Linked DNA regions of Tardiphaga sp. vice304. The protein of the gene in region 1 interacts with the protein of each later gene in a pairwise test. Links are inferred from orthologs where the notes say so. Each region holds a gene or a part of one and is shown on either strand. Other genes may lie near its edges.

The links.
Region 2: the proteins of pheT (region 1) and secD interact in binary tests that used the Escherichia coli proteins (3 or more experiments, as listed by UniProt). The link is inferred for Tardiphaga sp. vice304 from one-to-one orthologs.

Annotation. Positions count from the first base shown.
Region 1 is NZ_CP041402.1:457,089-472,810, reverse strand. The notes cover bases 351-3,453. They hold pheT (phenylalanine--tRNA ligase subunit beta), read left to right. Parts: upstream 351-750; coding sequence 751-3,156; downstream 3,157-3,453. Other genes in these bases: FNL56_RS02145 (sulfite exporter TauE/SafE family protein), read left to right, coding at 3,153-3,453; pheS (phenylalanine--tRNA ligase subunit alpha), read left to right, coding at 351-754. Also shown: more of pheS, read left to right, coding at 1-350; more of FNL56_RS02145, read left to right, coding at 3,454-3,920; FNL56_RS02140 (flavin monoamine oxidase family protein), read right to left, coding at 4,089-5,462; FNL56_RS02135 (YiiX/YebB-like N1pC/P60 family cysteine hydrolase), read left to right, coding at 5,650-6,543; FNL56_RS02130 (carbohydrate ABC transporter permease), read right to left, coding at 6,724-7,575; FNL56_RS02125 (carbohydrate ABC transporter permease), read right to left, coding at 7,592-8,467; FNL56_RS02120 (ABC transporter substrate-binding protein), read right to left, coding at 8,639-10,021; FNL56_RS02115 (sulfate transporter family protein), read left to right, coding at 10,174-10,926; nth (endonuclease III), read right to left, coding at 11,054-11,785; FNL56_RS02105 (DUF2244 domain-containing protein), read left to right, coding at 11,808-12,326; FNL56_RS02100 (methylated-DNA--[protein]-cysteine S-methyltransferase), read left to right, coding at 12,402-13,289; FNL56_RS02095 (2,3-bisphosphoglycerate-dependent phosphoglycerate mutase), read right to left, coding at 13,451-14,074; dapB (4-hydroxy-tetrahydrodipicolinate reductase), read right to left, coding at 14,142-14,957; FNL56_RS02085 (DUF1330 domain-containing protein), read right to left, coding at 15,031-15,333; pyrF (orotidine-5'-phosphate decarboxylase), read right to left, coding at 15,352-15,722.
Region 2 is NZ_CP041402.1:3,604,950-3,620,488, reverse strand. Bases 5,845-8,752 are described here. They hold secD (protein translocase subunit SecD), read left to right. Parts: upstream 5,845-6,453; coding sequence 6,454-8,052; downstream 8,053-8,752. Other genes in these bases: secF (protein translocase subunit SecF), read left to right, coding at 8,078-8,752; yajC (preprotein translocase subunit YajC), read left to right, coding at 6,008-6,391. In the rest of the region: 5'/3'-nucleotidase SurE, read left to right, coding at 894-1,661; FNL56_RS17170 (response regulator), read right to left, coding at 1,827-2,204; FNL56_RS17165 (protein-L-isoaspartate(D-aspartate) O-methyltransferase), read left to right, coding at 2,476-3,126; FNL56_RS17160 (LysM peptidoglycan-binding domain-containing M23 family metallopeptidase), read left to right, coding at 3,235-4,665; FNL56_RS17155 (ATP-binding protein), read right to left, coding at 4,825-5,808; more of secF, read left to right, coding at 8,753-9,073; FNL56_RS17135 (Mth938-like domain-containing protein), read left to right, coding at 9,076-9,459; FNL56_RS17130 (phytoene/squalene synthase family protein), read left to right, coding at 9,456-10,307; FNL56_RS17125 (serine/threonine protein kinase), read right to left, coding at 10,470-11,558; methylenetetrahydrofolate--tRNA-(uracil(54)-C(5))-methyltransferase (FADH(2)-oxidizing) TrmFO, read right to left, coding at 11,586-13,022; FNL56_RS17115 (DUF1127 domain-containing protein), read right to left, coding at 13,159-13,311; FNL56_RS17110 (DUF2189 domain-containing protein), read right to left, coding at 13,725-14,630; FNL56_RS17105 (DUF3597 domain-containing protein), read left to right, coding at 14,953-15,351; FNL56_RS17100 (fumarylacetoacetate hydrolase family protein), read left to right, coding at 15,442-15,539. UniProt on the Escherichia coli protein: Part of the Sec protein translocase complex. Interacts with the SecYEG preprotein conducting channel. SecDF uses the proton motive force (PMF) to complete protein translocation after the ATP-dependent function of SecA.

The DNA.
Region 1 (15,722 bases):
GCTCAGCCAGGTGATGGACGAACTCACCACCATTTTCGCCGATATGGGATTTGCCATCGCCGAAGGTCCGGACATCGAGACCGACGACTACAATTTCACGAAGCTGAACTTCCCCGAGGGCCATCCGGCCCGCGAGATGCACGACACGTTCTATTTCAATCCTGATTCGGACGGCGTGCGAAAGCTGCTGCGCACCCACACCTCGCCGGTGCAGGTCCGCACCATGCTCACGCAGGAGCCGCCGATCCGCATCATCTGTCCGGGCCGCACCTATCGCAGCGACTCTGACCAGACGCACACGCCGATGTTCCACCAGGTCGAAGGCCTGGTGATCGACAAGACCGCGCATCTTGGCCACCTCAAATGGATCCTGCACGAATTCTGCAAGGCGTTCTTCGAGGTCGACAATATCAACATGCGGTTCCGGCCGTCGTTCTTCCCGTTCACCGAGCCGTCGCTGGAAGTCGACATCCAGTGCCGCCGCGGCAATGGCGAGATCCGCTTCGGCGAAGGCGAGGACTGGCTGGAGATTCTCGGCTGCGGCATGGTGCATCCCAACGTGCTGCGCGCCTGCAACATCGATCCCGATGTGTACCAGGGCTTCGCCTGGGGCATGGGCATCGACCGCATCGCGATGCTGAAATACGGCATCGGCGATCTCCGTCAATTGTTCGAGGGCGACGTGCGCTTCCTCAATCACTACGGCTTCAAGCCGCTGGAAATGCCGACGCTGGCCGGAGGATTAAGCTCGTGAAATTCTCCCTTTCCTGGCTGAAAGAACATCTCGACACCGACGAGTCGCTCGAGACGCTCGCCGACAAGCTCACCATGATCGGGCTCGAGGTCGAGCACATCGCGGACACTGCGAAGCTGTTGCAGCCGTTCACGATCGCCGAGATCGTCGAGGCCGTGCAGCATCCCAATGCGGACCGGCTGCGCGTCTGCACCGTCAATGTCGGCGAGGCCTCGCCATTGCAGATCGTCTGCGGGGCGCCGAATGCGCGCGCGGGATTGAAGACCGTGCTCGCCCGCCCCGGCACGTTCATTCCGGGCAAGGACTTCACCATCGGCCTCGGCAATATCCGCGGCGTCGAGAGCCAGGGCATGCTGTGCTCGGCCGGCGAGCTCGGACTGCCCGACGCCATCGACGGCATCATCGAGCTGCCGGCTGACGCGCCGGTCGGCAAAGCCTATGCCCACTGGGCGAAGCTCGGCGACCCCGTGATCGAGATCAATCTCACGCCGAACCGGCAGGACTGCACCGGCGTGTTCGGCATCGCGCGCGATCTTGCCGCCGCCGACATGGGCAAGTTCAAGAATCCCGCGATCAACCCGATCAAGGGCGAATTCCCCTGCCCGGTGAAGGTCACCGTCGAAGACGCGACGTTGTGCCCGGGCTTCGCGATGCGCCTCGTGCGCGGCGTCAAGAACGGCCCGTCGCCGGAATGGCTGCAAAAGCGCCTGACCTCGATCGGGCTGCGCCCGATCAACGCGCTGGTCGACATCACCAACTTCCTCACCTTCGATCGCGCCCGTCCGCTGCACGTGTTCGATGCCGCCAAGGTGCATGGCGACATCGTGGTGCGCCGCGCCCGCGACGGCGAGACTTTGCTGGCGCTGGACGGCAAGACCTACAGACTCGACGACAAGGCCTGCGTCATCGCCGACGACAACGGCGTGGAATCGCTGGCCGGCATCATGGGCGGCGAGGCCTCCGGCTGCGACGAAGGCACCACCGACGTGCTGATCGAATCCGCACTGTGGAACGAGATCAACATCGCGCAGACCGGTCGTCGGCTCGGCATCAATTCGGATGCGCGCTATCGCTTCGAGCGCGGCGTCGATCCGGCCTTCATGCTGCCCGGCCTCGAACTGGCGACGAAGCTGGTGATGGAATTGTGCGGCGGCACGCCGTCGGAGAACATCGTCATCGGCAAGGCTTTCGCCGATGACCGCGTGATCGATTTCCCGGTCGCCGAGGTCAAGCGGCTCGCCGCGATCGACGTGCCTCCGGCCGAGATGCGCCGCATCCTCGGCCATCTCGGCTTCATGATGGCCGGCAGCGGCCCCGTCGTGAAAGTGGCGATTCCGCCGTGGCGTTCCGATGTCACGGGGAAGGCCGACATCGTCGAGGAGATCATGCGGGTTCACGGCGTCGACAAGGTGCCGATGACGCCGTTCCCGCGCGGCGACGCGCCGCGCAAACCGATCCTGACCCAGATCCAGCTCCGCACCCGCCGCGCCAAGCGCGCCCTCGCCGCGCGCGGCATGGTCGAGGCTGTGACGTGGTCGTTCATCTCGAAGCCGCACGCCGAATTGTTCGGCGGCGGCGCGCCCGAGCTGGCGCTGGCCAATCCGATTGCGGCTGATCTCTCCGACATGCGGCCGAGCCTGCTGCCGGGTCTCGTGCGCGCCGCGCAGGCCAATGCCGATCGCGGCTTCTCGGATCTCGCGCTGTTCGAAGTCGGCCAGGTGTTCAAGGGCGACCGCCCGCAGGACCAGTTTGTCGCCGCCGCCGGCCTGCGCCATGGCATGGCGTCCTCGAAGGGCATGGGCCGGCACTGGTCCGGCGCCGTCACCGCCGACGCGCTCGACGCCAAGGCCGATGCCTTCGCCGTGCTGGCCGCCGCCGGCGCGCCGATGCAGGCGCTGCAGATCGTCTCCGGCGGGCCGTCGTGGCTGCATCCCGGCCGCTCCGGCACCATTCAGATCGGCCCGCAGAACATTCTCGGATATTTCGGCGAATTGCATCCGCGTGCCGCGGAAGCGCTCGGCGCCGACGGCCCGCTGCTGACCTTCGAAGTGATCCTCGACCGCATCCCCGACGCCAAGCAGAAGGCGACGCGCGCCAAGCCGGTGCTGGAATTGTCCGCGTTCCAGCCGGTGTCGCGCGACTTCGCCTTCATCGTCGATCGCAGCGTGAAGTCGGGCGATCTCGTCCGCGCCGCGCAGAATGTCGACAAGAAGCTGATCTCGGGCGTCACGGTGTTCGACGTCTATGAGGGCAAGGGCATCGACGACGGCAAGAAATCGGTCGCGATCGCGGTCACCATGCAGCCGCGCGAGAAGACGCTGACCGATGTCGAGATCGAGGCGGCGGCGGCGAAGATCGTGGCGGAAGTGACGAAGAAGACGGGTGGAACGTTGCGGGGATGATGGCCACTCTTGGCCTTGCCTCCTATTCCACCGGCTCGCTTCTCCTCGTCGTCATCACCGCCTTTGTCGCGGGGCTTGCCCGCGGCTTCTCCGGCTTCGGCTCGGCGCTGATCTTCATGCCGATTGCCAGCAAAATGATGGGCGCGCAGGTTGCGGCACCCCTGCTGCTGCTGATCGATTTCCTCACTACGCTGACGCTGATCCCGAATGCCTGGCGCCGCGCCGACCGGCACGACGTCGGCATCATCTCGCTCGGCGCGCTGGTCGGCGTGCCGCTCGGCACGATGATGCTGGCGTGGGGCGATCCGCTCACGATCCGCTGGATCATCGTCACGCTGATCGGCCTGATGCTGGCGCTTCTGGCCTGCGGCTGGCGCTTTCCCGGCAAGCCCACGCCGGCAGCGACGATCGGCGTCGGCAGCATCGCCGGCTTCTTCGGCGGACTGGCGCAACTCGGCGGCCCGCCGGTGGTGATGTACTGGCTGCGCGACGCCGCCGTGGCTGCGGTCACCCGCGCCAACATCATCCTGTATTTCTTCATTGCGGACCTGCTGATCATCGTCAGCTATTCGATCGGCGGGCTGTGGACCACGGCGATCCTCGGCCTCGCGGTGATCACCGGACCGGTATTCGCGCTCGGCCTGTGGCTCGGCTCGAAGCTGTTCGGCAAAGCCAGCGACGAAACCTTCCGCCGCATCTGCTATGTGCTGGTCGTGGTATCGGCGCTGATCAGCCTGCCGCTGTTCGATGGGATGTTTCGATAGACTTCGTCTACCGCCATACCTGCGGAATCATCCCCTCACTGTCATTCCGGGGCGCGTGCGGCGGTAGCCGAACGCGAACCCGGAATCCCGAAATGTTCATCGTCCCATGTCGAGGTTCCGGGTTCGCTCGCGCTGGTGCGCTCGCGCCCCGGAATGACAGTGTGGGGCCTAATTCCGCTTCGTCCGCGCCTTCTTCTCCGGTTCGGCCGGCTTCACCGGCGCCAGCTTCGCCAGCGCGGCATCGGCGGCGCGTTCGCCGCTTTCCCAGGCGCCGTCGACAGTGCCCCACAGCGTCTCATGCGTGGCCTCGCCGGCGATGAACAGATTGCCCATCGGCTCGATCAGGACGCGCCGCGACTCCTGACCGCCGGGGACCGCCGCCGACATCGCGCCCTGGATCAGGGGCTGCGCGTTCCAGTTGGTCGCGGTCGACTTCTTCACCGCGTTCTTGATATCACTGCCGAACAGTTTGGTCAGCCACTCCACCGCGAACGCCACCATCGCAGGCTCACCCTGCGCCGCCAGCCCGCGACCGAAGGCGCCCGCGACATCGACCGTGCAGAGCGAGGTGCCGCCGATATTGGCGAACAGCGCAGCGGTGCGGGCGTCGCTGCTTTGCTCGATCATCAGCTCGTCGCGGCCAAGGCCGAGCGGATTGCCGGAAAATTGCAGCGCGATCCGGTCATAGCTGCCGAGACTGAGTTTCGCCGCGGCATCGAGCTGCCGCTTCGGCAGGTCCGGCGTGAATTTGATCGCACCCGACGCCAGCACGTTGGAGGACACCGTGACGATGACGCCGCGCGCGGCGATCCGGCCCATCGGTGTCTCGACGCCGATGTCGCGCCCGCTCCAGATCACCCGCGTCGCCGGCGTCGACAACGCCACCGGGACGCTTTCGCCGAGTTTGAGCATCAAGGCGCCCAGCCCCTGGCGGCTGGCGACATCGATGGCGCGGTCCTGCGCGCGAAACTGGTCGAGCGCGGAGAGGTCTTTCAGATCCTTGCCGGTGGCATAGGCGCCGAGAATGAAATCGATCGTGCCTGACCAGTCGCCGAGATCCTTCGGCAGCACCGCGGCGCAGGACATGTCGCCACGGCGGGCGCCCTCATCGATCGCGCGATTGGCGCGCACCAGGGTTGCCAGCAGGTTCTCTGTCTCGCCGGCGCGCGCATTGCGGCGGCCGATCCGCAGCTTCTGGCTCGGCGGCGCGGGTGCCACATCGATGCCGGCCGGCCGTGCCAGCCGGACCAGCGCATTGCTATCCGGCGTATGCAGCCAGCGCGCGCCGCGATCGAACGGCGCCTCGAAGCTGGAGGCGTCGGTCAGGCAGCGCCCGCCGATCTGGCCGGCGGCTTCCAGCACGATCACACGGCGACCCGCCGCCATCACCCGCCTAGCTGCGGCAATGCCGGCGGCGCCCGCGCCGATCACCACGATATCGGCCTCGCGCGGAAGCGTCGCAGCCCGCGCCCTAGCGCCGAACAACGGCAGCAGCGTCAATGCCGCCGACGCCGACAGCAGATCGCGGCGGGAAATTGTCATGGCATGGTTTCCGAAACTTTGCGGGACGCAAGAACATCTGGCGAACTTGCCGTATCCCGCTAGGGGTGCGCAACTCTCATGGTGAATCAGGTGTAAGCAATGCCACGAAGGCATGAACCAATTTGAAATGGCTGGCGCGCAGGATCATGTCAGAAGCGGTCGGGACGAGCCGCAGGGGGTAAGCATCATGGGCGTCGTGCTCGATACGGTCGGACAATGGATCGCGGCCTATCTGCAAAAGGAAGTGCCGGGCTACGAGCCGTTCACGCCGAGCGATCCGGAGCGGTTGCGCGACGTCATCCTGGAAGGTGACGTGCTGCTGGTGGAGGGCAACAACCGGGTTTCCGGCATCATCAAATATCTCACGCAGTCGACCTGGTCGCATGCCGCGCTCTATGTCGGGCCGATCGACGGCGCCACCGAGCCCGACGGCGAACCGCATGTGCTGATCGAGGCCAATATCGGCGAGGGCGTGACCTCGGCGCCCTTGTCGAAATATTTTCCGTATCACACGCGGCTGTGCCGCCCGGTCGGGCTGTCGTTCGAAGACCGCCACACCGTCTGCCGCTATGCCATCAACCGGATCGGCTTCGGCTACGACACGAAAAATATTGTAGACCTGATGCGCTTCCTGATCCCGCTGCCGGTGCCGCAGCGCTGGCGGCGGCGCATGATCGCGTTCGGCTCCGGCGATCCGACCAAGATCATCTGCTCGGCATTGATCGCGCAAGCATTCGACGCGGTGCGCTATCCGATCCTGCCGAAGATCACGCAGGCCGGCAGCCGGCAGGCACGCCGCGAGATCCTGCATATCCGCGATTCCTCGCTGTATATGCCACGCGATTTCGACATCTCGCCGTATTTCGAGGTGGTCAAGCCGACCATCGCGCTCGGCTTCGACTACACCGCCCTGCACTGGGCCGACAAGCAGAAGCCGCTCCGGGAGGTAGCGGACGCCTTCGGTCCATTTCCCGGCACGGAAACACCATCGCCGCCGCTCGTTCCTGAAGCGACTGACGCGCAAGCGGCGGTTGTTGGCGAAGGGGTGAGTCTGTCGCCGAGGATCAGGCTGGTGGCTTAAACACTGTCGTCCCGGACAAGTGAGCGAAGCGAGCGCAGATCCGGGACCCATACGCTCCGAGTCTGCTGCCGCCCCGGAACGGCGCCCCAGCGATTCATGACGACAGCGTGTATGGATCCCGGCTCGCGCTCGCAAGGGCTCGCTTGACCGGGACGACAGGTGGAGAGGTTGAAACTTTGATTACGACTTCACCGCGCCTGCCGTCAGCCCGCCGACCATGTAGCGACGGAACGCGTAGTACATCGCGGCCGGCGGCAGCGCGTAGATCAGGCCCGTGGTCATCAGCAATTCCCACGGCGAATCATCCGCCGCCAGGAAATTGCCCAGCGCCACCGGCAGCGTGATCTCGGTATCCTTCGACAACAGCAGGAAGGCATAGAGGTACTCGTTCCAGGCCAGCAGCACGGCATAGGTGCCGATTGCCACCAGCGACGGCAGCATCAAGGGCAGGTAGACTAGCCGGAACAATTGCATCGGCGTGGCGCCGTCCATGATCGCGGCCTCGTCGAGTTCGACCGGCAATTTGTCGGACGCCTGCTTGAGCACCCAAATCGCATAGGGCGAGGCGATCGTCACCATCGCGAAAATCAGCGACCAGTGGTTGTTGAGCAGGCCGTAATTGCCCATGGTGCGGTACATCGGCACGGCGAGGAATGCCGCCGGGATGAAATACGTAAACAGCGCGAGGTTCATCACGGTGCGGCCGCCGGGCACGCGCAGCCGCGAGATCGCGAACGCCGCGCAGGTGGCGATGAACAGGGTCAGCGCGCCGACCGCCAGCGCGATCACTGTCGAATTCCAGAACTGCGCCCAGAAATCCCGCAGAAAATAATGCTGCTGGCGAAACACGATGCCGAAATTATGTAGCGTCGGATGGTCCGGCCACAGCTTCCCGGCGAAGGCATCCTGCTTCGGGGAGATCGCGAACAGCACGAGATGATAGATCGGCAGCAGCGTCCAGATCAGCACCGGCAAGCCGATCAGCAGCAGTTTTGCTTCATTGCCGACGTCACGCAGCGAGAAGGACTTCATCATCGCGCAGGTCTTTTCATCGTGAAAGCCGTTTCATCATGAAATACACCAGCGGCAGAACCAGCGGCAGCGCGCAGACAATCGCGGCCATCGACAGATCGAGCTGGTCGAGGCGGAGATAGCGGATGCCCAGCGTCGCCAGCACATGGGTGAGGTCGGCGGGGCCGCCGCCGGTGAGGAGATAGACGCTGTTGAAATCCCCCAGCGTCCAGATCATCGAGAGCAGCGTGCAGGTCATATACAGCGTTCGCATCGCGGGCCAGGTGACGAAGCGGAATTTCTGCCAGCCGGAGGCGCCATCGACCTCGGCGGCCTCGAACTGGTCCTGCGGAATCGCCAGCCGTCCGGTCATCAGGATCAGCGTCCAGAACGGCAGCGACTTCCAGATATGCATGCCGATCGCCATCGTCAGCGCGATCGCGGGATCGTTGAGCCAGTTCGGCCCGTCCTCGCCGGTGAGCTTGAAGATCAGGTGATTGACCACGCCCCATTCCGGATTGAACATGAAGCGCACCGACAGGATGGTGGGGATCGACGGCACCGCCCACGGCAGGATGAACAGCACCGACAGCCAGCGGATCCAGGCGCGCTGCTGGATGAAGAAGCCGGACAGCGCCAGCGCGATCAGCATTTTCAGATTGATGCCGACGATCAGGAAGATCAGCGTGTTGACCGCGGCGCGCGCGAAGATCGGGTCGTTATACAGCGCGACATAGCTCGCCGGATGCCGCGCCAGCCACAGCCCGTAGCTGACGGGATAGACGACGAAGGCCGCGAACACGAGAATATACGGCGCCAGCAGCGCCAACCCCCAGACCTGCGTCGTCGTGAGCCGTGACGTCCACGGCCGTTGCGGGGTGGCTTCGGGAGACGAGAGCGTGATGGCGGTCATGGCTTGCCTATCGTCGTTTCGGCCGACCCCAATCTGTCATTCCGGGGCGCAAGCGCCGCGAGGCGATTGCTAACCCGGAATCCCGAGGTGAGAGGAACAGAGATAGAGCCGTTCAAGGTTCCGGGTTCGCTCGCAGCTCGCGCTGCTCTCGCCCCGGAACGACAGCGACTGCTACCCTGCCACCTGCTTGATCCTGGCGATCAGCTCGTCCACCGCCTTGTCTACCGGCACCTTCTCCGAGACCACGCGGTTCATCGCCTTGGCCCAGACGTTCTCGTTGTTCAGGATCGTGAACTTGTAGTTCTTCACGAAATCGAACGTCGAGGTACCCGCGGTGAACTGGTTGTAGACCGCCTTGCGGTGGCGGTCGGCCTGCCAAAACGGGCTGGCCTGGCCGGCGATCGTCACCGGAAACCAGCGGCCCAGCGCGCCTTCGACATAGGGCTGCAGATTTTCCTCCTGCAGCAGGAATTTGACGAATTCCTTGGCCTGCGGCTTGTTCTTCGAGGCGCTGAAGATCATGCCGGTCTTGACGTCGGAGCGATATTTGATCGGCGTGCCGTCCGGCTTGGCGGGAAACGACGCCGTGATGATGTTCTCCTCATAGGCCTTCTTGCCGGCGGCGCGCTGCTCGGGCGTCAATGCCTGGTTCTGCGAATCCTCGAACCATTTTCCGGCGATCGAGATGGTGAAGTTGTGCGTCATCAGGATCGTCTTGTTGTGGAAGGCGACGTTGTTGTCGGGGTCCTTCCACGTCGTCGAGGACGGCGGCGAGCAGCCCTTGATGTAGGTGTCGGTGTAGTCCTTCAGCGCGCCGATCAGACCTTCGCGGACCTTGGGATCGTCGACCAGGAGCTTGCCGTCATCGTCCACGAGCTTGACGTTGTAGGCGTCCATGAAGGTGTAGAAACTCTGGAAAGAGTCGGTCGACTCCACGCCCATCGGCTGGCCGACGCCATAGGCGCGCGAGCCCGACGCCTTGCGATAGGCCGGCTGCACCTTGTCGCACCAGAACGACCAGTAGCCCTTCCAGTCGGTCGGGATGTCGCTTGGCTTGAAGCCGGCCTGCTCCAAGAGGTCGCCCCAGATCTGCACATGCATCGACTGCTGCTTCAGCGGAAAGCCGTAATAGGCCTTCTTCTTGGTGACGTCGTTGTAGAGCAATGCAGTCTCGACGGTGTTCGGCGCGAAGGCCTGCTTCATCGGCGCGAGAATGTCGGTGAGGTCTTCCAGCTTGCCCTCGAAGGCCCATTTTCCGGACGCCTGCACGTCGTAGGTGTCGGCATAGGCGACATCGGGCGGGGTGCCGGAATCCAGTGCCGCGACCGTCTTCGGGATCATGTCCTGGATGGCGTATTGCGACAGCTCGACCTTGATGCCGGTCTTGGCCTCGAATTTCTTGATCGCCGCAATCAACGAATCGTCTTCGGAACGGTAGAAACCCTTGCTGAACCAGACGGTGATCTTGTCCTCCGCGAAGGCGGGTGCCGCGGCATGCAGCAGGCCGACGGCGGCAACGGCCAATGCTAGCGGACGCGTGAACCTGAGTACCACGATGTTTTCTCCCCTGACGTTTCATTTTTTGTCAGACTACTGCAATCGCGCGCGCCGTCCACATAACTCGTTGCTGCGCTGCGAGCGGCGGCCCTTGCCGAAGCCGCGCGCTATCGCTAGTTCTGCAGAGATATCAACGCCGAGGATACCCCATGCTGACCGCCGCCACCCGCGCGCTTTCACAAATCCTGTCGCCGCCGATGCGCAGCATCCTGTGGAAGTCGATCGGGCTGGCGCTCGTGTTGATCGTCGTGCTGGGCATCGGCCTGCAGCGGGCGCTGAGCTGGCTGGCCACCTCCGGCGAGATCTGGGCCGAGTCGATGCTCGGGCCGGGCTTCCACGCCACGCTCGATGTACTCGCCTGGATGCTGTCGATCGCCGCCGGATTGGGCGTGCTGGCCGGCGCGATCTTCCTGATGCCGGCGATCACCTCGCTGGTCGCCAGCCTGTTCGTCGACGACATCGCCGAGATCGTCGAGCGCGAGCACTATCCGGCGGAGCACCCCGGCGCGGCGCTGCCGTTCGGCATCGCGCTGACCGAAGGCGTCAAGACGGCGCTCCTGACCATCGTGGTCTACCTGGTCGCGCTGCCGTTCGTCTTCCTCGCCGGCGCCGGCTTCGTGGTGTTCTACCTTGCCACCGCCTGGCTGCTCGGCCGCGAATATTTCGAACTCGCCGCGATGCGGTTTCGCACGCCGGCCGAAGCCAAACTGATGCGCCAGGCCAACGGCATGACGGTGTTCATCGGCGGGCTGATCATCGCCGCCTTCGTCTCGATTCCGATCGTCAACCTCGCCACGCCGTTGTTCGGCATGGCCTTCATGGTGCATCTGCACAAGAGACTGAGCGGACCGCGGCCCGAGCTGATCGAGCCGACACGACGCGCGCGGATGCCGGTGAGCTAGGATCGGACCCCACCGCCGTCATTGCGAGGAGCCCTTGCAACGAAGCAATCCAGTTCTTTCGGCGCGTGCGGCCTTCTGGATTGCCGCGTCGCTTCGCTCCTCGCAATGACGTTGATAGGACGGCGCGTCACGCCTGCACCGTCTTCTCCGGCCAGCGGCACAGATCGTTGATCAGGCACAATTCGCAGCGCGGCTTGCGCGCCAGGCAAGTGTAGCGCCCGTGCAGAATCAGCCAATGATGCGCGTGCATCATGAACTCGTCGGGAATCACGCGCATCAGCGCGAGCTCGACGTCCAGCACGTTCTTGCCCGGCGCCAAATTGGTGCGATTGCCGACGCGAAACACATGCGTATCCACCGCCATCGTATGCTCGCCGAACGCCATGTTGAGCACGACGTTGGCGGTCTTCCGCCCGGCGCCCGGCAGAGACTCCAGCTCGGCACGCGTGCGCGGCACCACGCCGCCGAATTCGGCGATCAGCTTTGCCGACAGCGCGATGACGTTCTTTGCCTTAGTGCGGTACAGGCCGATCGTCCTGATGTAGTTGCGGACCTCCTCCTCGCCGAGCTCCAGCATCTTCTGCGGCGTGTCGGCGATGGCGAACAGCGCGCGCGTCGCTCTGTTGACGCCGGCGTCGGTGGCCTGCGCCGACAGCACCACGGCAACCAGCAGCGTGAACGGGTTGACGTGCTCCAGCTCGCCCTTCGGCTCCGGATTGGCCTCCTGGAACCGGGAGAATGCCTCATGTACCTCTGCGGCCGACCAGGGCTTCAGCTTTTTGGGCTTTTTGGCCGGTGCTGGTTTCGGCAGCGATTTGCCGGCAGACTTCGCCGGCAGCTTGCGGATGATTTTTGCCATCAACGGGGTATACTGACAGGCCATGACATCGGGCAACGATTTTGACGCCGAGGCCGAACCGGAATTGTTCTCGGCACTGCTCCGTCCGCACCGCGCATTGAGCCGCACCGGCTTTTTCGTGCTGATGGGCTTCGTCTGCACGGTCTCCTTCGCCGCCGGGCTGACGTTCCTGATGATGGGCGCCTGGCCCGTGCTCGGCTTCTTCGGCCTCGATGCGCTGGCGATCTGGTGGGCGTTCCGCGTCAATTACCGCCGCGGCGACGCCACCGAGGAGATCACCGTCACGCCGTCCGAAATCCGGGTACGGCGGGTCAGCCATCGCGGCCATGTCGTGCAATGGGTGCTCAATCCGCTGTGGGTGCAGCTCGAACAGATCAGCCACCCGGAATTCGGCATCGAGCAACTGTTTCTGGTCTCGAAGGGTCGCCGCATTTCCATTGCGCGGTTTCTCGGCGCCGAGGAAAAGGCGAGCTTCGTCAAAGCTTTGCTCGCGGGGCTACAGGCCGCCAAACGGGGCCCGACGTATAATCCCGTCGCATGAGCGGGAATCGGAAATCGGGTGGTTCACGGGCAACGCCGGGGCTACATCCGACGCATGATGAACCCCGCCAGCACCATGCTCATGACTGAGCCGCAGCCGACCCGGCCGGGCGCGCAGGACGCAGCCCTGCGCGACTACGACAGCGTGCGACGCGCGATCGGGTTCATCTCCGAGCACTGGCGCGCGCAGCCGGCGATCGAATCCGTCGCCGAGGCCGCCTCGGTCACGCCGGACGAGTTGCATCACCTGTTCCGGCGCTGGGCCGGCCTGACGCCAAAGGCCTTCATGCAGGCGCTGACGCTGGATCACGCCAAAAGCCTGCTGCGCAATTCCGCCAGCGTGCTCGATGCCGCGCTGGATTCCGGCCTGTCCGGGCCGGGCCGGCTGCACGATTTGTTCGTGACCCATGAGGCGATGTCGCCCGGCGAATGGAAGACCGGCGGCGCCGGCATGGAGTTGCACTACGGCTTCCACCCCTCGCCGTTCGGCACCGCCATCGTGATCGCCAGCGCGCGCGGCCTGGCTGGCCTCGCTTTCTCCGATCCCGGCGAAGAAAAGCCGGCATTCGAGGACATGGCGCGGCGCTGGCCGCGCGCGACCCTGATCGCCGACCAGTCCGGCACGGCGGCGATGGCACGGCGCATCTTCGACGCCAGACTATGGAAGCCGGAGCAGCCGCTGCGGGTGCTCTTGATCGGTACCGATTTCGAGGTCCGGGTGTGGGAGACGCTCTTGAAGATCCCGATGGGCCGCGCCGTCTGCTATTCGGACATCGCGAGCAAGATCGACAGCCCGAAGGCCTCGCGCGCCGTGGGTGCTGCGGTCGGCAAGAACCCGATTTCCTTCGTGGTGCCGTGCCACCGCGCGCTCGGGAAATCCGGCGCGCTGACCGGGTATCACTGGGGCATCACCCGCAAGCAGGCGATGATCGGCTGGGAGGCGGGGCAGGTGGGGGCGGGATGATGTCGCCACAATCCAACCGCCGTCATCCTGAGGTGCTCGCCGATTTCGGCGAGCCTCGAAGGATGCGGCCACGGGCGACGGCAGTTGCGACCATCCTTCGAGGCCGCCACGTACCGGCTTCGCCGGTTCGTGACGGCACCTCAGGATGACGGCAGAGTTTTTTAGCCCGCCAGATCCAGCTTCGACGCGACCGTCGAATCCGCGTTGAGCCGGTAGATGATCGGCACGCCGGTCGCGAGTTCGCGGGCCAGGATGCCTTCCGGCGACAGCTTCTCCAGCACCATGATCAGCGCGCGCAGCGAATTGCCGTGCGCCGCGACCAAAGTCCGTTCGCCGCGCAGCACGCAGGGCAGGATTTCCTGAACGTAGTACGGCAGCGTGCGGGCCAGGGTGTCCTTCAGGCTTTCGCCGCCGGGCGGCGGCACGTCGTAGGAACGGCGCCAAATGTGCACCTGTTCCTCGCCCCACTTTTCGCGGGCGTCGTCTTTGTTGAGGCCAGAGAGATCGCCGTAGTCGCGCTCGTTGAGCGCGAGATTGCGCGTGATCGACAGGCCGGTCTGGCCCATCTCTTCCAGCGCGAGATCGAGCGTGTGCTGCGCGCGCGACAGCGCCGAGGTGAAAGCGACATCGAACACCAGCCCCTGCGCCTTCAGCTTCTGCCCGGCGGCCTTGGCCTCAGCGATGCCCTTCTCGGTGAGACCGGGGTCCTTCCAGCCGGTGAACAAGTTCTTCAGATTCCATTCGCTCTGGCCGTGACGGACGAGCACGAGAAGACGGTCGTTCATTCCAAATTCCGTTTCTTGTTAGAGGTCGCCAGCCCAAGACATCGCCAAGACATCGCCTAGAGATCACCTAGAGATCGCCGAGTCCGAGCACGTCGGCCATCGAATAGTGACCGGGGTTCTTGCCGTGCGCCCACATCGCGGCCTTGAGCGCGCCGTGCGCGAAGATCATGCGATCCTCGGCCTTGTGCGAGATCTCGAGACGCTCATAGGGGCCAGCGAAGATCACGGTGTGGTCGCCGGTGACGGTGCCGCCGCGCAACGATGCAAAGCCGATATCGCCGGTCTCGCGCGCGCCGGTGATGCCGTCGCGGCCGCGCGCGGAATGTTCGTCGAGCACGATGCCGCGGCCGGCCGCGGCAGCTTCGCCGAGCATGAAGGCGGTGCCCGACGGCGCGTCGATCTTGGCCTTGTGGTGCATTTCGAGGATTTCGATATCGAAGCCGTCGCCGAGCGACTGCGCCATGCGCTTCACCAAAGCGGCCATCAGGTTGACGCCGAGGCTCATATTGCCGGCCTGTACCACGATCGCCTGCTTGGTCACGCTCTTGATCACCGCATCGTCCGACGCCGACAGGCCGGTGGTGCCGATCACATGGACGATGCCGCGCTGGGCGGCGATGGCGACATTGGCGATGGTCGCGGCGGGCACGGTGAAATCGAGGATGCCATCGGCCTCCTTCGACATCGTCCACAGATCGCCCGACAGCTTGACGCCATTGGCCGGCAGGCCGGCCAGCATGCCGCAATCCTGCCCGAGCAGTTCGGACGTCGGCGCTTCCAGCGCGCCCACGACCACCGCGCCGTCGGTTTCGGAAATCGCGCGGATCAGAGCGCGCCCCATCCGCCCGCCGGCGCCTGCCACGATCAATCGCATATCGGTCATGTCATGCCTTTCAAGCTGTAGGGGCGATATAACGTTGCAACGCCCCTGCGGCAACCGCTCGTCGCCGTCGTGGTTACGGCTGTGCGCCGTCATAGCCTTCGATGATCACCATCTCGCCTTCGGAATGCGGGCTGCGCATCGCCACCAGGCGCTGGTATTCCGGGGAATTGTAGCAGGCCAGCGCGGTCGCGTAGTCCTTGAATTCCAGCACCACGTTGCGCGAACGCGACGAACCCTCGCGCGCCTCGTGCTGCCCGCCGCGCACGAGGAATTTGGCGCCGAACTGGTGAAACACCGCGCCGTTCTGCGCGACGTAGTCCTTGTAGCCATCCATGTTGTGCACATCGATGCGCGCGATCCAGTAGCCCTTGGCCATCATTATCCCCCTGTGTTGTTAACCGAGCGCCGCCGTGATCTCCGCCACGATTGCTTCTGCTGCCGCCTTCGGATCGGCCGCGGCCATCACCGGTCGGCCGACGACGAGATAGTCCGAGCCTTCCTGGATCGCGCGGGTCGGTGTCATGATGCGCTTCTGGTCGCCGGTGTCGGAACCCGCCGGCCGGATGCCGGGGGTGACCAGGCACATTTCCGGCGCGATGATCTTGCGCAAATTAGCCGCCTCTTCGGCCGAGCAGACGATGCCGTCAACCCCGAGCGCCTGCGCCTGCTGGGCTCGGACCTCGACCAGATCGCGGACGCCGAGCTGATAGCCGGCCGCCTTGAGGTCGTCATTGTCGTAGGAGGTCAGCACAGTGACCGCGAGGA
Region 2 (15,539 bases), 3.1 Mb from region 1 along the record:
GCTCGACCTGCACACCAATGACCATGGCTACATGGAAGTGAACCCGCCAATGCTGGTGCGGGACGACGCAATGTTTGGCACGGCGCAGCTACCAAAATTCAGCAATGACCAATTTCGTGTCGAAACTGAAGAAGTGCAGCGCAAGCACGCCTACAAAACTTTTGAGCAGGATAAGATGGCCATTCTTGATTACGTTGAAAAGAACGGTATCGAAGCTGCAAAAATAGAGCGCTTGGAGATCGGAGATTTTGTGTATGACCACAATCCCGATCGAATGTGGCTCATCCCCACCGCCGAAGTCCCGCTGACCAACCTCGTCCGCGAATCCATTCTCGACGAAAAAGAACTGCCGCTGCGCATGACCGCGCTGACCCAGTGCTTCCGCGCCGAGGCCGGCGCCGCCGGACGCGATACGCGCGGCATGATCCGGCAGCACCAGTTCACCAAGGTCGAACTGGTCTCGATCACCACGCCGGACAAGTCGAGCGAAGAGCACGAGCGCATGCTGTCCTGCGCCGAGGAAGTGCTGCGCCGGCTCGACCTGCATTACCGCGTGATGACGTTGTGCACCGGCGACATGGGCTTCGCCTCGCAAAAGACCTACGACATCGAAGTATGGATGCCCGGGCAGGGCGAGGGCGGCGCCTATCGCGAGATCTCGTCGTGCTCGGTGTGCGGCGACTTTCAGGCCCGCCGCATGGACGCGCGCTACCGCGCTGCCGACGGCAGACCGCGCTTCGTCCACACGCTGAACGGCTCCGGCACCGCGGTCGGCCGCGCGCTCATTGCCGTGATGGAAACCTACCAGCAGGAAGACGGCTCGATCGTCGTCCCCGACGTGCTGCAGCCCTATATGGGCGGACTCAAAGTAATTGGAAAAGGCATCTGAGCGCATGCGAATTCTCTGCACCAATGACGACGGCATTCACGCGCCCGGCCTGAAGATCCTCGAACAGATCGCCAAGGAACTGTCCGACGACGTCTGGGTGGTGGCCCCCGAGATGGACCAGTCCGGCGTCTCGCATTCGCTGTCGCTGAACGATCCGCTGCGGCTGCGCGAGATCGGCCCGCGGCACTTTGCGGTGCGGGGCACGCCTACCGATTGCGTCATCATGGGCGCGCGCCACATCCTCTTGGACAAGCAGCCCGACCTGGTGCTGTCCGGCGTCAACAAGGGCCGCAACGTCGCCGAGGACGTGGTCTATTCCGGCACCATCGCTGGCGCCCTGGAAGGCACCATTCTCGGCTTTCCCTCGGTCGCGCTGTCGCAGGAATTTTCCATGGAAACCCGCCACGCGCCGCTGTGGGATACCGCGCTGAAATTCGGGCCCGACGTGTTGCGCAAGGTGATTGCGGCCGGCGTGCCGAAGAACACGGTGATCAACGTCAACTTCCCGGCCTGCGCGGCCGATGACGTGCAGGGCGTCCGCGTCACGCGGCAGGGCAAGCGCAACCAGGGTTTCCTGCGCGTCGATGAGCGCAAGGATGGCCGCGGCAATCCGTATTTCTGGATCGGCTTCGAGCGCATCGCGGTGGTCGACATGCCGGCGGAAGGCACCGACCTGGCCGCGCTCGCGGCGAAGTACGTCTCTGTCACGCCGCTGCGGCTCGACCGTACGGACGAGGCCTTTTCCGAAGCGCTGACGGCGGCGATGAAGTAGGGCTGCTACGGCGTTTGCGGCGCATCCTTCGAGCCCGTCGCTTCGCGACGGCGCCTCAGGATGACGGCGGAGTTTGTTGCGACGGGTCTCGTCTTGCTGTCCCGCCCGCCGCCGTCATCCTGAGGTGCTCGCCCGCAGGGCGAGCCTCGAAGGATGGATGTTCAGCTAAACCGCCACGCCCTTCAGCGTATCCGCCAGCACCTGCGCCAGCGTTTCCATCTGGAACGGCTTCTGCAAGGTCGGGCGGTCGCGGAATTCTTCTGGCAGGCCCTGCGCGCCGTAACCGGTGGCGAAGATGAAGGGACGGCCGCGCGACTGCAGCACCTCGGCGACGGGTGAAATCACCTTGCCGTTGACGTTGACGTCGAGGATCGCGATGTCGAACTCGGTCGAGCCGGCCAGGCGAATGGCCTCGTTGATCTCGCCGGCCTCGGCCGCCACGCTGTAGCCGAGCTCCTCGAGCATGTCGGCAACCATCATCCGGATCATTACCTCGTCCTCGACGAGGAAAACTGATCCGCCCGGCGGTTTGGTGGCAGTCATGGCCGGCTTCCTTACTTGATTATCGAATCAAAATAGCAGATCGCAGTTCCGAAGCCAGCCGCCGGCGGGGGCGCCTTGCGAGAACGGCTGCCTGGCTCGGATCCGCCCGGAACCATGGGCAATGGAGGCCCTTCGCAAGATAACACCCCGTTACGGCTTCGGACAGCGAAACGGAAGAATAAATCGTGAACTGGCTTACCGTGTTCTGAAGAATTGCGTCAATCTATCTGCGCTAGGTTGCGCGCTCGAATTTGCGTTGCGTGAGGCTGCCATGATCACCGTCGGACATCCGCCCGAACAAATGATGTTCCAGCTCAGCCTGCGGCGGCGCGGCATCAGTGACCGGAGCGTGTTGCGGGCCATGGAGGCCGTGCCGCGCGACCAGTTCGTCGCCGCCACCGACCGGGAACACGCTTGGCAGGACACCGCTCTGGCGATCGCCTGCGGCCAGACCATCAGTCAGCCCTTCGTGGTCGCCTACATGACCGAACAGTTGCAGGCGCAGCCGGAACACCGCGTGCTGGAAATCGGCACCGGCTCGGGCTACCAGGCCGCGATCCTGTCGAAGCTCGCCCGCGACGTGCTGAGCATCGAGCGGTACCGAACCCTGGCGGATTCCGCCCGCGCCCGGCTGGAGCGCCTCGACCTGCACAATGTCGAAGTCATGCTGGGCGACGGCTATGCGGTGCCGGCCAGTGTCGGCTCGTTCGACCGCATCATCGTGACGGCTGCGATGGAGGAGGTGCCCGACGCGCTGCTCGGCCGGCTCGAGCCGGAAGGCATCTTGATCGCACCGGTCGGCCCGCAGGCCGGCGTGCAGACGTTGATCCGCTATCGCAAGACCGGCGACTTGTATGAGCGCAGGGCCCTGGTCGATGTGCGCTTTGTACCGGCGTTGAAGGGCGTTGCGCGCGAGATGTGAAAAAGTTCAGCGCACCGCCGGCTTCCTGCCCGCAGGGTTAAAGGCTTGGTAATACCGACAGTGTTTACTCAAAAGAGTGATTTTTTGTTGCGTATGAGTGAGTAACCCATGTCCAGCGTTGTCGAGTTGCTTTGCTCCCGCCGGGCCCCGCAGGTCGCGGTGCTGGCGCTGATGTCGATCGGTTTTGCCGGCTGCAGCGCCGACATGCAGACGCGGTTGTCGCAGAATCCCTCTTTTGAGCCCGGCCAGTCGCGCGGTTTTGGCTGGCAGGGTGATACCACCGGTTCGGTATCGCAGCCGCGTCAGCAGGCACAGCCGCCGGCGCCGCGCGAGATGCCGCAGTACCAGCGCCCGGCCTACAACCCGCCGCCGACCTATCAATCCTCCGCGCTGCCGCCGCCGATCGCGGCGCCGCAGTCCTATCCGTCCACCCCCGTCGCATCCGCCCAGCCGGTGACCGGCGGCGGCCGCGGGATGGGCTCCTACACGCCGCCTGCCGCGCCGATCGAGACCACGGCCTCGGTCGCGCCGCGCTCGGTGGCGGCGACCAATGGCCAGGCCCGCGACGGCGGTACCAAGATCATCGTCGGCACCTCCGATACGCTGGAGACGCTGGCGCGTCGCTACAACGTGTCGTCGGCTGCGATCCTGCAGGCCAATGGCTACAAGGGGCCGCGCGCGCTGTCGCCGGGCCAGAGCCTGGTGATTCCACGTCAGGGCACTCCGGCCGTGGCCGCCGTGCCCGCCGCTCCGGCGCGTCCGGTGGCGATCGCCGCTGCCGCGCCCGCACCGGCCGCCGCTTCGGTTCACTTCGTCAATCGCGGCGATACGTTGATGAGCATTTCCCGTCGCACCAATGTGCCGGTCGCCGATCTGGCCCGCGCCAATGGCCTGGCGCCGAATGCCGGCCTGAAGCTCGGCAGCAAGATCACGGTGCCCGCCGCTACCCGGGTTGCTGGCGCACCGCCGGCGCCGCTCGGCGCGACGGCTCCTGCCGCCGTGGCCGCAGCCCCCGCCGGCACGGTGGTGTCCGCGCCCGCGACCCGCGTCGCCACCAATGAACCCGTGCAGAAGGCCCGTCTCGCCCAGACCTCCACGACCCCCGAGGAAGTCGCCGCACCGGAATCCCCGGTCAAGGCGGCGGATGCCACCGGCGCGCTGCCGACCTTCCGCTGGCCGGTGCGCGGCCGTGTCGTCACCGCCTACGGCGCCAAGACCAACGGCAAGGCCAATGATGGCATCAACGTCGCGGTGCCCGAGGGCACGCCCGTGAAGGCCGCCGAAGACGGCGTCGTCGCTTACTCCGGCAACGAACTGAAGGGCTATGGCAATCTGGTTCTGGTTCGCCATTCCAACGGCTATGTCACCGCCTACGCCCATGCCAGCGAGCTGATGGTCAAGCGCGGCGAAACCATCAAGCGCGGCCAGGTGATCGCCAAGTCCGGCCAGTCCGGCGAAGTGAGCTCGCCGCAGCTCCACTTCGAGATCCGCAAGGGCTCCTCGCCGGTCGATCCGAACCAGTTCCTCAGCGGTGGCTAGGCAAGCTGAACTATACAACGCAAAATGCCCGGCTCACGCCCGGCATTTTTTGTAGCCCGGATGATAATCCGGGGCCGGCTCGTCCACGTCCATACTGTTCCCGGATTGCGTCAGCGCGCCGTGCTACGCACGGCTCGCTGACTTCATCCAGGCTACAAGTTACTTCCCCGCCAGCCGCACGCCCATCCGGCCGGCCAGTTCCTGCGTGAACTGCCAGGCGACGCGGCCGGAGCGCGAGCCGCGCGTCGTCGACCATTCCAGCGCCTCGCGCTGCAATTCGTCGGCATCGAGCTTGATGCCAAAATGGCTGCAATAGCCGCGCACCATGTCGAGATATTCGTCCTGGCTGCATTTGTGGAAGCCGAGCCACAGCCCGAAGCGGTCCGACAGCGAGACCTTCTCTTCGACCGCCTCGCCGGGATTGATCGCTGTGGAGCGTTCGTTCTCGACCATCTCGCGCGCCAGCAGATGGCGGCGGTTCGAGGTCGCATACAGGATGACATTGTCCGGCCGGCCCTCGATACCACCCTCCAGCACCGCCTTCAGCGATTTGTAGGAGGCGTCGTTGCCGTCGAACGACAGGTCGTCGCAGAACACGATGAAGTAGAAGTCCGAGGCGCGGATCTGCGCCATCAAGGCCGGCAGGCTTTCGATGTCCTCGCGGTGGATCTCGACCAGCTTGAGCCGGCCATCGACGCCCTTCATGGCGTTGACGCGGGCATGTGCGGCCTTGACCAGCGAGGACTTGCCCATGCCGCGCGCGCCCCACAACAGCGCGTTGTTGGCGGGCAGGCCGGTGGCGAAGCGTTCGGTGTTCTCGATCAGCATGTCGCGCATCCGGTCGATGCCGTGCAGCAGGCCGATGTCGACGCGGCTGACCTTCGGCACCGGGGCAAGGCGGCCGTCGGGGTGCCAGACGAAGGCGTCGGCACGCTTCAGCGAATCGGCATTGTCGAATTTGGGGGAGGCAGCGGCCATGCCGGCGGCGATCGCTTCCAGCGCCCGGGCGATACGCTCGTCCATCGCCGGCGCTTTGGCGGCACGGGGACGTTTTGCCGCGGCGGCCTTGCGGGCCGGGGCAGGACGCTTCGGAGAGGGCTTGGCAACCCGGCGTGGGGCGGTTTTAGCGGGTTTTTTGGACATTTTGGTCCTTCCTGTCGGGGCACCCATAACGAGCCCGGCGGCCCGCCGCAAGCGCTTCAAATGTGAGGCAAATCAGCGCCGGGCGACGTTGCAATTGGGGCCGCGGTGGTTATAGTCCGCGCGAATTTGCCAAACTGGCCGAACGCCGCTGCGTCGCCGGTTTTTCCCATGTTTTCAGGTTTTCACGAGGAATACCCCGATGTTCATTACCCCTGCGTTTGCCCAGGCTGCAGCCGCCGGTGGCGATACCGGTTCGATGCTGATGTCGCTGCTGCCGTTCGCGCTGATCTTCGTGATCATGTATTTCCTGATTCTGCGCCCGCAGCAGAAGAAGGTGAAGGACCACGCCGAGCTGGTGAAGAACATCCGCCGCGGCGATACCATCGTCACCTCCGGCGGTATGGTCGGTAAGGTCACCAAGGTCGTCGACGACGAGCAGATCGAGTTCGAGATTTCCGACGGCGTCCGCGTCCGCCAGATGCGGACCATGATCGCCGGCGTCCGCACCAAGGGCGAGCCGGCCAAGGACAAGGCCGAGAAGGCCGACATCAAGGCCGTCAAGGACGACAGCACCGCGAGCTGATGCGTTCCAGCGAGCTAACGCTGCGCGCGTCGCCATCTCACCGAATCTGACGGGTCAACTCGATGTTGTATTTCACGCGGTGGAAGGCGCTGGCGGTCATTCTCACGGCGCTGGCGGTCTGCCTGTGCGCGGTTCCGAACTTCTTTCCGGAGTCCCAGGTCAAGACCTGGCCGAAATGGGCGCAACGCCATCTGGTGCTCGGGCTCGATCTGCAGGGCGGCTCGCATATCCTGCTCGAGGTCGATTCCAATTCGGTCAAGAAGGACAAGCTCGATCAGGTTCGCGATGATACCCGCCGCACGCTGCGCGAAGCCCGCATCGTCTATACCGGCCTGAGCGCGCGTAATGATTCCGTCGAAGTCCGCATCACCAAGGAAAACGAAGTCCAGACCGCGCTGACCAAGCTGCGCGAGCTGTCGCAGCCGCTCGGCGGCCTGCTGGGCTCCAACGGCCAGCGCAGCCTCGAAGTGTCCGACGCCGGCGGCGGCCTGATCCGGCTGACCGTGCCGCCCGCCGCGATCGCCGACCGCGTCCGCCAGTCGGTCGAACAGTCGATCCAGATCGTCGAGCGCCGCGTCAACGAGCTCGGCACCGTCGAGCCCCTGATCCAGCGCCAGGGCGCCGATCGTATCCTGGTTCAGGTCCCCGGCCTGCAGGATCCGACCCGGCTGAAAGAACTGCTCGGCAAGACCGCGAAGCTCGATTTCCGCATGGTCGATTCCAACATACCGGCCGATCAGGCGCAGGGCAGGGTGCCGCCGGATTACGACCTGTTGATGAGTTCGCAGTCGCCGAAGGTGCCCTATGTCGTCAAGAAGGAGGTGCTGGTGTCCGGCGCCGATCTCGTCGACGCGCAGCCCGGCTTCGACCAGCGCTCCAACGAGCCGATCGTGTCGTTCCGCTTCAACTCATCCGGCGCGCGCAAGTTTTCCGACGCGACCGTGAAGAACGTCGGCCAGCCCTTCGCCATCGTGCTCGACAACGAGGTAGTGTCGGCTCCCGTCATTCGCGAACCGATCACCGGCGGCTCCGGCCAGATCTCCGGCTCGTTCACCGTGCAGCAGGCCAACGACCTCTCGATCCTGCTGCGCGCGGGCGCGCTGCCGGCGCCGCTCACCATCATCGAGGAGCGCACCGTCGGTCCCGGCCTCGGCGCCGACTCGATCGCCAAAGGCGAACTCGCGGCCTATGTAGGCTCTATCCTCGTCATCATCTTCATGCTGCTGACCTATCGTTTGTTCGGCCTGTTCGCCAACATCGCGGTGGCCATCAATGTCGCGATGATTTTTGGCGTGCTGTCTTTGCTGAATGCGACGCTGACCTTGCCCGGCATCGCCGGCATCGTGCTGACCGTCGGCATCGCGGTGGATTCCAACGTGCTGATCTATGAGCGCATCCGCGAGGAACTGCGCGGCGGCCGCACCGCGATCTCGGCGATCGACGCCGGCTTCAAGCGCGCGCTGTCGACCATTCTGGATTCCAACATCACCACCTTCATCGCCGCCGCGGTGCTGTTCTACATCGGAACCGGTCCGGTGCGCGGCTTCGCCGTGACGCTCGGCATCGGCATCCTCACCACGGTCTTTACTGCCTTCACCGTCACCCGCCTGATTGTGGCGACCTGGGTGCGATGGAAGCGGCCGACCAGCGTGCCGATTTGAGATTGCGGAGCTCGCTGTGACACAAATGGTTCTTTACGGCCTTGGGGCCCTCATCGTCGTTCTCAGCATCGTCGCTGCGATGGACTGGTTGCCGGCTTTGCGTATCGTCCCTGACGATACCAAGTTCGACTTCACGCGCTTTCGCCGGATCTCGTTTCCGATCTCGGCGCTGCTGTCGATCCTCGCCATCGTGCTGTTCTTCACGCACGGGCTGAACTTCGGCATCGACTTCAAGGGCGGCACGCTGCTGGAAGTGCAGGCCAAGTCCGGCACCGCCGACATCCCGGCGATGCGCTCCACGCTGGCTGCGCTCAACCTCGGCGAAGTGCAGATCCAACAATTCGGCGGCCCCGCCGACGTGCTGATCCGCGTCGCCGAGCAGCCCGGCGGCGACGCCGCGCAGCAGCAAGCGGTGCAGAAGCTGCGCGCCGCCTTCGGCGACAGCGTCGAATACCGCCGCGTCGAAGTCGTCGGCCCGCGTGTTTCCAGCGAATTGCTGGCCTATGGCATGCTCGGCCTGATGGTCGCGATCCTCGGCATTCTCGTCTATCTCTGGTTCCGCTTCGAATGGCAGTTCGCGCTCGGCGCGATGATCGCTAACGTCCACGACATCGTGCTGACGATCGGCTTCATGTCGATCAGTCAGGTCGAGTTCGATCTCACCTCGATTGCGGCGCTGCTGACGATTCTCGGCTATTCGCTGAACGACACCGTCGTCATCTATGACCGTATCCGTGAAATGCTGCGGCGCTACAAGAAGATGCCGATGCCCGACCTGCTCAACGAGTCGATCAATTCGACGCTGTCGCGCTCGATCATCACCCACGTCACGGTGACGCTGGCGCTGCTGGCTCTGCTGCTGTTCGGCGGCAACGCGATCCACTCGTTCACGGCCGTGATGATGTTCGGCGTCGTGCTGGTCGGCACCTACACCTCGATCTTCATCGCGGCGCCGATCCTGATCTATCTCGGCGTCGGTGAAAAGCGTGACACCGCGCCGGACACTCCGAAGAAGAAGTAGCCATGCCGGTCCCGCCCGAAGCGCCGCATCTGCCGCGATCTGCCGCGATCGACGGCTATGGCCGGGGCGGGTTCGAGTTCGACACCATGTCGCATGTTGGCTCGCTGCTGTGCCTGCCGGATGCGATCTGGGCATGGGGGGTGACCCGAGCGACCGACATCGACCGCGCCTCGCTGAAGCGCGTGTTCGAGAATGCAGCCTCCATCGACACGCTGATCATCGGCACCGGCAACGAGGTGTGGATCGTGCCGCGCGACCTGCGCGAGGCGCTGCGCAACGTCCATGTCGTGATCGACGCGATGCAGACCGGACCTGCGATCCGCACCTATAATGTGATGATGGGCGAGCGCCGCCGCGTTGCCGCGGCTTTGATCGCGGTGCCATGAGCGCCGACAGCGATTCCGCCGCGTTCTGCGCGCAACTGGTGCGCAGCCAGGATTTCGAACGATACGCCGCGACCTTGTTCGTGCTGGCCGAACACCGCCGTTCATTGCTGGCGCTGTACGCCTTCAACGCGGAAGTGTCCCGGATTCATGAACATGTCAGCCAGCCCCTGCCGGGCGAGATCCGGCTGCAATGGTGGACCGACATGCTGGCCGGCGCCGGCCATGGCGACGTCGAGAGCAACCCGGTTGCCGCCGAACTGCTGCTGGCGATCCGCGCTCATGAATTGCCTGTCGATCGGCTCACGAAGCTTGTCCAAGCCCATGTGTTCGATCTCTACAACGATCCCATGCCAGACCTTGCGGTGCTGGAGAGCCACATCAACGACACGTCATCGACGCTGCTGGCGCTGGAGGCGCGCATTCTCGGGCACCATTCGGACGCCATCGAGCAGGCCGCCGACCATGGTGGCCTGGCGCAGGGCGTGGTCCGGCTGATCGCCACGTTGCCCTATGATTCCGCACGACGGCTGATGTTCATCCCGCAAGACATGCTGATCCGGAACGGCGGCAGCGCCGAGGAAGTCTATGCCGGAAAACTCACGCCGCCGATCCGCGCCACGCTGGACCAGTTGATCTCAGGCGCGCAGGCGCAACTGGCCACGGCGATGGCGCTGTTGCCGGCGATGCCGGCCGAGGCGCGCCGCGCCTTCCTGCCGCTGGCGCTGGTGGCGCGCGATCTCAAGCGGGTCAGCGTCGCCGGGCACGATCCGTTCGTGCTGAACGTGCCGTCGCGGCTGCGCACGCTGTGGACGTTGTGGCGGGCGTCGCTGTCGAAGGTGTTTTCGTAAGTCTCGACGGTTTACTAATCTATCCGCCGTCATTGCGAGGAGCGAAGCGACGAAGCAATCCAGCTCTCGCCGAGCTTGCCGCTCTGGATTGCCGCGTCGCTTCGCTAAGGGGAAAGCCATAGGCTTTCCTTGACCTCGCAATGACGGCTGATAGGTCTTAGCTTACGCCGTCGGCGTCTCGAAATTGAACCGGTCGCGCAGGTTCTTCCGCGATTCCAGGATGCCTTTCAGGAACATCCGATCCGCGTCCGAGGTCATCAACGGCTCGATCAGGTCGAGCTGGTTCATTGCCACCAGTTGCAGGATCTCGGTGCGGATATTTCCCGCCGCATCGCGCGGCAGCGCGGACACCACCTGCAGATGCTCCGGCGGCTTCGGGCCTTTGGCGGATACCAGCGACGCCTGCAGCGGCGCCTCCAGTGCGACATCGTCGGCCTCGACGAAGGCATACAGCCCGACGCCACTGCGGCGATCGGCGAAGGCCACGATCGACACGTCGCGTACCGCGGGATGGCGGCGGATCAGCTCGGCGAGCGGCGGGGCGTCGTTGACCAGGCGGCGGCCGCCGCCTTCACGGTCGGTGAAGTTGAAGATGCCGCGCGTGATGCCGCGATAGACCTTCTTGCCGGTCATCAGCCAGATCCGTGCGAAGCCGGATTTCTTCGCCAGAACCTTCTTCTCGCTCGGCGTCAGCAACTCCGGCGCGTAGGAGCGCTTGTGCTTCAAGAGATGGCGCAGGTCCTCATAGGCGGCGATGCGGAACAGCCGGGAGCGCGACTTGAAGCAGACCGCGAGCTGGAAGTCGGTGACATAGGCCAGGCCATCGGTGCCGCGCAGCCAGTTCTGTTCTTTCGCCAGATCATTGTGGCAGACGCCCATACGGTGCAGCTTGCGCAGCGCGAGTTTCGCGGATTTGAAATAGCGCGCGTCGCCATAGGGCTTGGCGAGATGCAGCGCGACGCCGTCGATGAAGCCCCGCACCAGCGCCTGCTCGCCGGCCCACAGCAATTCCGGTCCGACACGGAGATCGCGGGCCAGCGTCAGCGCGCGGCGCTCGCGCGTGAACAGATGCTGGGCGACGACATAGGACCACCACGGCACCTGGTCGAGCCGGCGCAGCACCGCGTCGACCTCGCTGCCGTTGGCGCGGTAGCGTCCGCGCTCGACGGTCGAGAACACGTCGCGCTTTAGCAGCACGCCTTCGGTCCAGTGGGCGGACAGCGCGGCGGCGTCCTGTTTCGGCAAACTCATGACTCGGTCCTGAATGTGATGCGCGCGTTACGCGGCGGCAGCGCGGGCGGGCAGGTGGGCGGCTATCCAGCCGTCCATGTCGGCCAGGGCGCGCGCGCTCATCGCCTGCTTCTTGGCGACGGTCTTCTCGTTGCCGCGCAATCTGCCGCCTTCGGCGTTTCGGGTCGGCGCCTGCGCCAGCGGCGGGAACAGGCCGAAATTGATGTTCATCGGCTGGAACGAGCGCGGACCGGCATCGATGGTCTCGATATGGCCGCCGGTGATGTGGCCGAGCAGCGAACCCAGCGCCGTGGTCGGCGGCGGTGGTGCGAGCGAGGTGCCGCGCGCTTCGGCCGCAGCATAGAGCCCGGCAATCAGCCCGACGCTGGCGGATTCGACATAGCCTTCGCAGCCGGTCATCTGGCCGGCAAAGCGCAGCCGCGGCAGCGCACGCAGCCGCAGCGTCTCATCGAGCAGCTTTGGCGAATTCAGGAAGGTGTTAAGATGCAGGCCGCCGAGCCGCGCGAACTCCGCGTTCTGCAGGCCGGGAATCATCCGCAGCACGTCCATCTGCGCGCCGTATTTCAGCTTGGTCTGGAATCCGACGATGTTGTAGAGCGTGCCGAGCTTGTTGTCCTGGCGCAGCTGCACGATGGCATAGGCCTTCACGGTGGGGTCGCGCGGATTGGTCAGGCCGACCGGCTTCATCGGGCCGTGGCGCAGCGTCTCGCGGCCGCGCTCCGCCATCACCTCGATCGGCAGGCAGCCGTCGAAATAGGGCGTATTCTTTTCCCATTCCTTGAAGTCGGTCTTTTCGCCGGACAACAGCGCGTCGATGAAGGCTTCGTACTGGTCGCGGGTCATTGGGCAATTAATGTAGTCGGCGCCGGTGCCGCCGGGCCCGACCTTGTCGTAGCGCGACTGGAACCAGGCGGTTTCCATGTCGATGGAATCCTTGTGGACGATCGGTGCAATCGCATCGAAGAACGCCAGCGCGTCCTGATCGGTGACGCCGCGAATCGCCTCGGCCAATGGTGCGGAGGTCAGCGGGCCCGTGGCGATGATGACGTTGCCCCACTCGGCGGGCGGCAGGCCGTCGATCTCGGTGCGGTCGATGGTGATGAGGGGATGTTCGGTGAGCGCACGGGTGACGGCGTCGGAAAAGGCGTTGCGGTCCACCGCCAGCGCGCCGCCGGCGGGCACCTGGTTGGCGTCGGCACAGCTCATGATCAGCGAGCCAAGCCGGCGCATTTCAGCGTGCAGCAGGCCGACCGCATTGTTCAGTGCGTCGTCGGAGCGGAATGAATTCGAACAGACCAGTTCGGCCAGACCCTGCGTGAGGTGGGCCTCGGTCATCCGGTGCGGCCGCATCTCGTGCAGCACGACGCGAATGCCGGCGTTGGCGACCTGCCACGCCGCTTCAGAACCGGCAAGGCCGGCGCCAATGATGTGAACGTGGTCGCTATGGTTCAGGGCTGTTGTCATGGCCCCGCATGTAGCGCGTTTTGCCGCGAAGTGGAATCCGCTTCGTCACCGGCAAGGGGGTTGTCCGTATCCTTGATGGCTTCACGAGAGCGTCCGCAATAAGCGGGCGCTGGTCGTGAGGCATCAAAGCGGCGGATTAGCCCTGGTAGGCGCCGGAAGCGACGCGCCGAATTTCGGAACGGTCGAGACCGATGTCGGACAGTTCACGATCGCTGAGTTGCGACAGCTCGGCCACGTTGCGCTGATAGTCACGAAACGCCTGGATCATACGGATGAAAGAAACGAGCATCTTGCTCTCCTGCAGTGTGGCGGTTCATCTCTTGAACCACCGTCGTCGTTGAAATGAATATAGATGATCATCCGCTGTTTAGCAGTCGGAATGTTGCGGTGCAGCTAGGCGTATGTTGCATAGCTCGCGCAAGGGATGATTAACCTATTGGCGCAGTGCCCGGAGTATGACGCTTCGCTGCGCAAAAAAATAACATCGGCTGGAAAAGCCGAGTTAGTTAGTCGATTAAATGATCGTGTCGTTGAAAGAGCCGCGAATCCGGCGGCGCCGCCGCTTCGAATTGGGGCGCGCGGCGCCTCCTGTTGCCGGCGGAAGGCAAACGAAATCGGAACTCTGCTACGATGAGATATGCGAAATTCACATGGTCAATTTAAAATGATTCTCAATTCAGTTTATCTGCCAGGCGGCCAAACCTAATTATCGTCGCGGCGCCACTGGAACAGCGACACCGGGAAATCCGCCGCCGAACGCTTGATCTTCACGCGCGGCGGGATCACCGGCGCCTCGGGATTTCGCTCGACCACCTTGCGGTACAGATGCCAGGTGGCGTGGCCGAGCAGCGGCACCACCACCGCCAGCCCGAGGAACAGCGGCAGCGAGCCCAGCACCAGCAGCACCGCGACGATCATCCCCCACATCGCCATCGTCGCCGGATTGGCCGCCACCGCGCGTAGCGACGTGGTGATGGCGTCAGCAACGCTGGCGTGGCGATCGAGCATCAACGGAAACGACACGACACTGACGCACAGCGCCGCCAGCGCAAACAGGAAGCCGGTGCCGCAGCCGAGCGCGATCAGCGTCCAGCCCTGCGGGGTCGTCAACACCTGCGAGACGAAGTCCGGGATCCCCGATGCCGGCGCATGGCCGAAGGTCGCGACATAGATCGCCTGCGCGGTCGCGATCCAGGTCACGAACAGCACCAGCAACATCGCGCCCAGGCCCAGCATGGCGCCGAACGAGGGGGAGCGCAGCACGTCGAGCGCATGGCCGGCGGAGGGCGTGTCGCCGATCTCGCGGCGGCGGCTGAGTTCGTAGAGGCCGAGGGCGGCGAACGGACCGATCAGCGCAAAGCCGGCAGCGAGCGGAAACAGCAGCGGCAGGATCGAATAGCCGAGCACGGCGCGCGCCAGCACCAGGCCGACCAGCGGATAGATCAGGCACAGCATGATGGCGTGGCTGGGCACCGCCTTGAAATCCTCCCAGCCGAGCCGCAGGGCGTCGATCAGGTCGGCCGAGGTGAGGCGGTGGATGGCGGGACCGATGGCGTCCGCGTGGCGTCGGGCATATTGGGTGGCATTGCCGGGATAGGGTTGGACCATGACGTGACTCCCTGTGCGCGCCCTCGTTGCGGGGCCGCTGTCGGATTCGTCACGATCAAACCAGACGCGAGAGCAAGGTTTGCCGCGACCTGTGCGGGAAGCCTACGCCAATCTGCAGCCGACGCCGCTCACGCTTCAGTGAGCGCGGCCGACCGCGCTGCAGCAATACCTTGCCGTCACAGCGACGCAACGCAGGCGTCGCATTGGCAGGCGACGATAGTAGCGCTAAAATCACTGCAGGTCGGCGATTGGCCGACCGGCCGGGAACCATCCGCCACGCAAGTTCTTCAATTAGTCCATTAAGTCTACTGGGAGCGACAATATGAGCATTTTCGGAAAAATCATGGGCGCCATCTTCGGCACCAGTGCCAGCGCGACGCCGGGCTCCACGCCAGCCACGAACTCCGCGCCGGCTCCCGGTTCGGCCCCTGCGGGCGCCGCGCCCGGACCTGGGTCGGCTGACAGCGTCGATGTCGCCGCCATCCTCGACAAGGCCGTCGCCGCCAAGGGTGAGAAGCTGGAATGGAAGACCTCGATCGTCGACCTGATGAAGGCGCTCGACATCGATTCCAGCCTCACCGCGCGCAAGGAGCTCGCCAAGGAGCTCGGCTACACTGGGGACACCAATGATTCCGCGACGATGAACATCTGGCTGCACAAGCAGATGATGGCCAAGCTTGCCGCCAATGGCGGCAAGCTGCCGGCTGATATCAAGCACTAAGCCTGGTTGCACGATTGCCGAAAGGCCCGCGCTCGCGCGGGCCTTTTTCGTGATAGGAACCATCAAGCCATAAAAATACGGAGGACGACCATGGACCGCATCGACCGCAGGACGATTCTGACCACCGGGACGCTGGCACTGGCGGGTGTTGCCGCCGCACAAGGCTCATCCGCCCACGCTCAGGCCGG